Linked DNA regions of Tolumonas auensis DSM 9187. Each later gene encodes a partner of the first gene's protein in a complex. Links are inferred from orthologs where the notes say so. Each region holds a gene or a part of one and is shown in the gene's direction. Other genes may lie near its edges.

What was found. Proteins that work in one complex are often made in the same cells at the same time.
Region 2: the proteins of ssb (region 1) and sbcB are in contact, whole or in part, in a crystal structure (PDB 3C94), measured with the Escherichia coli proteins. The link is inferred for Tolumonas auensis DSM 9187 from one-to-one orthologs.

Annotation. Positions count from the first base shown.
Region 1 is NC_012691.1:257,586-260,517, reverse strand. It holds ssb (single-stranded DNA-binding protein), read left to right. Parts: upstream 1-1,144; coding sequence 1,145-1,720; downstream 1,721-2,932. Other genes in the region: edd (phosphogluconate dehydratase), read right to left, coding at 2,575-2,932; TOLA_RS01220 (bifunctional 4-hydroxy-2-oxoglutarate aldolase/2-dehydro-3-deoxy-phosphogluconate aldolase), read right to left, coding at 1,912-2,559; uvrA (excinuclease ABC subunit UvrA), read right to left, coding at 1-952. UniProt on the Escherichia coli protein: Plays an important role in DNA replication, recombination and repair. Binds to ssDNA and to an array of partner proteins to recruit them to their sites of action during DNA metabolism. Acts as a sliding platform that migrates on DNA via reptation.
Region 2 is NC_012691.1:1,219,004-1,221,889, reverse strand. It holds sbcB (exodeoxyribonuclease I), read left to right. Parts: upstream 1-678; coding sequence 679-2,094; downstream 2,095-2,886. Other genes in the region: folE (GTP cyclohydrolase I FolE), read left to right, coding at 2,642-2,886; TOLA_RS05745 (YeeE/YedE family protein), read right to left, coding at 1-346. UniProt on the Escherichia coli protein: Degrades single-stranded DNA (ssDNA) in a highly processive manner.

The DNA of each region.
Region 1 (2,932 bases):
AGTAATAAAAACTGCGTTTATCCCAGCCACGGATCGCGCCGCCGGTCAGACTCAGTTCCGGATTGGTCACCACTTTATGCGGATCAAAATATTGCTGCACACCCAAGCCATCACAGCTCGGACAGGCACCGGCCGGGTTGTTGAACGAGAACAGCCGCGGTTCCAGTTCACTCAGGGAATAGCCGCATTCCGGACAGGCGAAGTTCGCGGAGAAAATCAGCGGTTGCGCTTTGTCATCGTCCATATCCGCAACATAAACCAGTCCGCCGGATAAATGCAGTGCCGTTTCAAAGGATTCAGCCAGACGCAGTTGCAGATCCGGCCGGACTTTGAAGCGATCGACCACCACTTCGATGGTATGTTTCTTCTGCAGTTCCAGTGTTGGCGGGTCAGAAAGATCACAGACCTCACCATCAATGCGGGCGCGGATATAACCCTGCGCGGCCAGACTTTCCAGCAGCTGCTTATGCTCCCCTTTACGGTTACGCACCACCGGCGCCAGAATCATCATCTTGCGGTTTTCCGGCTCCGCCAGCACCCGATCCACCATCTGGCTGATCGTTTGTGCTGCCAGCGGCAAGTCGTGTTCCGGGCAACGAGGTTCACCTACGCGGGCATACAGCAAGCGCAGGTAATCGTAGATTTCGGTGATAGTGCCGACGGTGGAACGCGGGTTATGCGAAGTGGATTTCTGTTCGATGGAGATCGCCGGCGATAAGCCTTCGATATGATCCACATCGGGTTTTTCCATCAGGCTTAAGAACTGACGTGCGTAGGCAGAAAGGGATTCAACATAACGGCGCTGCCCCTCCGCATATAATGTGTCGAAAGCCAGCGATGATTTGCCAGAACCGGAAAGACCGGTGATTACAATCAACTTGTCACGCGGCAGCGTCAGATTGATATTTTTCAGATTATGGGTACGTGCGCCCCGTATCTCGATCTTGTCCATAGAATGCCAGCTGTGAACCATATCAAAACTTAAGTATGGCATAGCCAGCACTGGATGAATAGCCAGTATTGCTGCAAATATGTTAATGTCCGGCCCGCAAACTATTTACGGCCTGTCATAGCTGTCGATCTGACTTTAGGGACGATTATTGCTAAGATAGGTAGCTATAGAATTCGAATTTTTACGGAGCAGATCATGGCCAGAGGCGTAAATAAAGTCATCATCGTTGGCAATCTGGGTCAGGACCCGGAAGTGCGCTATATGCCAAACGGCAATGCGGTAGCCAATATCACTGTTGCCACCAGCGAAAGCTGGAAAGACCAGCAAGGTCAAATGCAGGAACGCACTGAATGGCATCGGATCGTGCTGTACCGTCGTCTGGCTGAAATCGCTGGTGAATATCTGCGTAAAGGCTCGAAAGTTTATCTGGAAGGTCGTCTGCAAACCCGTGAATGGCAGGATCCGCAAGGCCAGAAACGCTACACCACCGAAATCATCGCCAATGAAATGCAGATGCTGGATGGTCGTGGCGCAGGTGCTCCACAACAAGGTGGCAATATGGGTGCTCCGGCACAGCAACCACAACAAGGTAACTGGGGCCGTCCATCCGCTCCGGCAGCAGCAGCTCCACAGGGCGGCGCAACCCCGGGTTACGCACCGCAGCAAGCCGCACCACAAGGTAGCTATACTCCGGCACCAGCACCGGCACAGCAGCAGCCAACCTATAACGAACCGCCAATGGATTTCGATGACGATATTCCGTTCTGACGAATACCTTAGAGTTAATTTGTAAAGATTAGATATAAATAATATTTTATTTCAGTAACTTATAACAAAGTTTACCGTTTTTCACATTGAAGTTCTGTAAACTTTTTTAGTTATACTTAGGTTATGTCATACCTGTAGAAGGTGCGAACAAGTACTCTATTCCCTGAACCGATGACTTGTTCGCATATTTCTTAGCGCCTTAAACTATTTACTAGCTCCACAGCTTTTTGGGTCAATTCGGTAATGGTTGCCCAATCGCCCGTATTGATGGCATCGGCTGGCAACATCCAGGTGCCACCCACAGTAGCAACACAACCTAAAGCAACATAATCTGCTACGTTTTTCGGGCTCACGCCACCTGTGGGGCAGAATTTCACTTGTGCCAAGGGGGCTGCAATTGCTTTCAGTGCAGCAGCGCCGCCATTCGCTTCCGCTGGGAAGAACTTCAGGTGATCATAACCCAGCTCTAAGGCGGTCATGATTTCCGAGGGTGTCGCCACACCCGGAATCAACGGGGACGGACCTTTTTTCGCATGCTCCATCAGCGTACGGGTATAGCCGGGAGAGATGATAAACTTCGCCCCCGCTTCAACCGCTGCATCATATTGTTCCGGTGTCAGTACCGTTCCAGCGCCAACCTGCGTTTCAGGTAATGCGGCCGCAATGGCACGGATTGCATCGAGTGCAGCCGGGGTCCGCAGGGTAATTTCAAACACGGTGATCCCACCTTCTGCCAGTGCTTTTGCCATCGGCACTGCATCTTCCACACGTTTGATCACCATTACCGGAACCACCGGGGAAGCAGCGAATACCGCTGCTGGTTCAACTTGCCAGCTCATACAGGCTCCTGTCTGTTAGCCCAAATAATTAAAAATCGTTGCGCCTTGCTCCGCACCGGAAACAACCTGACGGAATACGGAAAACAGTTCGCGGCCTGAACCAAAATGCTCACGGGTTAAGTCCACCTGAGCCGGTGCACGCGCCTGAATGTCGGTCAATACATCGATTTTGCCATTGGCAGCATCCACTCGAATGACATCACCGGTAGCAATTTTAGCTAATGGTCCGCCACGTTGTGCTTCCGGTGACATATGGATCACTGCCGGTACTTTCCCTGACGCACCAGAAAGGCGACCATCAGTGACTAAAGCTACCTTTAAGCCGGCTTTCATCAGGTTACCCAGAACAGGCATCAGTTTATGTAACTCCGGC
Region 2 (2,886 bases), 960 kb from region 1 along the record:
CAATAATCGACCTGATGGAAAAACGACCAATACCGCATATACCATGACCGCTGGTGCAGCCATTCGCAAGGCGGGAACCTACGCCCACCAGCAGACCGGCCAGCAACAATGAAGGGGTGATTTCCAGCTTGGTAATATGAAGTTGCAGGCCATACGTAGCCAAACCTGCGCCCATGATGGTGCCGGCAAGAAACAAAGCCCGCCAGCGTTGACCACCAGAGAACAGAAAACCCGCAATAATACCGCTGTAACCCGCGATCCGCCCTTTGCCCAATAAAAGCACCAGTGCGGCAACGCCAATCAGGACGCCACCACCCAGAGCACTCCATGGTGTAAAATTATGCATAAATAAAGCCCAACTAAATTAGATTCAGCTAATTTAATTTAGTGCACTATGAATTTCAACGGAATTTATGATGAAACAACCAGTACCATTTTCAGCGTTGATCGGCTTCTCATCGATGAAAGTTTGTACAAACGATCGGTAACAGAAAGAAAATCACACTTTTTGTGCAAATTAACGGAACTTTTTGCACTTCATATCCTCTAACTTAATGCCACTGCAATTAAACATTGAGTCTTCGCCCAGTCAGCATCACAGTTGACTGGGTTTTTTTATTGCCTGATTTCATCCAGAATAGCCTTATCAAACGCTTTTTAGCCACAAGTGGTGTTATTTTGACAGCTAAAACTGAAAATACGTTTCTCTTTCACGATTATGAGACATTTGGCATAGATCCGGCCCGTGATCGTCCGGCTCAATTTGCAGGTATTCGCACAGATGCTGACTTTAATATCTGTGGTGAACCGGTGGTGATTTACTGCCAAATGTCGCCTGACTATCTACCGGCGCCCGAAGCCTGCCTGATCACCGGCATTACCCCGCAGATCGCGAATCAGAACGGTATCTGTGAAGCAGATTTTTTCCGTACGATCCATCAGCAGTTTTCTCAGCCGGCCACGTGTGTGCTGGGTTATAACAATATCCGGTTTGATGATGAGTTCACCCGTTACGGTTTTTACCGGAACTTTCTTGATCCCTATGCTTACAGCTGGCAGCAGGGTAACTCCCGCTGGGATCTGCTGGATGTCGCCCGGGCTTTTTATGCCCTGCGACCAGAAGGTATTAACTGGGTATATGACGCTGAGGGTAAACCCTCTTTCCGTCTGGAAAAACTCTCTGTTGCCAATGGCATTCAGCATGAAAATGCGCACGATGCCATGTCTGATGTTTATGCCACCATCGGCCTGGCGAAGTCACTGAAGCAAGCTCAACCCCGTCTGTTTGAATATTTATCAACCCATCGCGGGAAAAACAAACTAAAGAATCTGATCGATATTATTAACATCAAACCACTGGTACATGTTTCTGGCATGTTTTCTGCTGTGCAAGGCTGCGTAAGCTGGATCGCTCCGATGGCATGGCATCCGACAAATAACAATGCCGTGATTGTGATCGATCTTCATAAAGACCTGTCACCATTACTGGAACTGAATATCACTGAATTGCGGGAACGTCTTTACACCAGAAAAGACGATATAACCGACGGATCACCGGTTCCGGTCAAACTAATCCATATCAATAAGTGTCCGGTACTTGCACCAGCCTCCAGTCTGAGTGAAGAGCGGGCTCAGGAATTAGGCATTAATCGTGATCTCTGCATGCAGAATCTCGCGGTATTACGACAGAATCCACAGATAAGAGAGAAGTTGGCAGGGCTCTTCAGCGATGAATATATCCCGCCGGCAAATCAGGATCCTGAGCATATGCTTTATCAGGGATTTTTCTCGGAAGCCGACCGGGCCGCGATAGATCTGATACAGCAGGCATCCGCAGAACAGTTAGCCGCCGGTCAGTATCAATTTCATGATCCGCGCCTGCCGACCCTGCTCTTCCGTTACCGGGCAAGGAACTATCCGCATACTCTTTCACCGAGAGAGCAGCAGCAATGGCAGCAATTCTGTGTTGATGCGCTTAACTCTCGGGCTGAGCCTTACTTGCTGCGTCTGGAAGCGCTGTTGGAAGGGAAAGTTCCGGGTACCCGTGAATGGAATATCATTAAAGCGCTGGCTTTATACCTGCAAGGTAAATGACAGGCAAAAAAAAGGTCAACTACAAAGTAGTTGACCGAACTTCAGCTTTTGCTGAAGAGAGCACGGGATAAAACTGGTTTACGCTATTATATATGAAAAAGTTGTGCCAACTTTTCATTTACGTGTAAAAAAACTTTGTAAAGATATAACTTAAACGCTTTTATAAGTTTTCGCTTATAAAACAGTCTCTTTAGAGTCTTCTTTGCTGCCACCTAGTATAACACAACAAACTTAAAACACTTTGCAAATTGCGTGTATTTGCAATTTGCAAATGAATCCATACCAGAATTGCATTTTTGCGAAAAACAGCCGACTTCAAAAATATATTTTAATTATAGGATAAATATCCTCATAAACATTTAGCCTGGGCTAAAAATTTTTCCTGATGAAGCAATCTGTCCGTGAATGCAGCGCGTACAGTTAACTTTGCGTTTACCAGTGTCCCTGAAGCCCAACGCCTGTTGGATGTGTATAATAAACTCAATAGTCGCAACTATGCGTCGGAAAAGATAACCTGTAGTTATCCGACGCAGGAGATAAAGAAATAATGACTCACCTAAGCAAAGAAGCCGTAATTGTTCGTTCTGCTCTGGAAGCAAAAGGCCTGGAAACGCCGATGCAGCATTCATCCCTTTCTGCCCAAGAAAAGAAACAGCAGATTGAGCAGCATATGACATCAATTATGACACTGCTTGGTCTTGACCTGGCTGACGACAGCCTTGCAGAAACACCGCATCGGATCGCCAAGATGTATGTGGATGAGATATTTTCCGGACTTGATTACGGTTCATT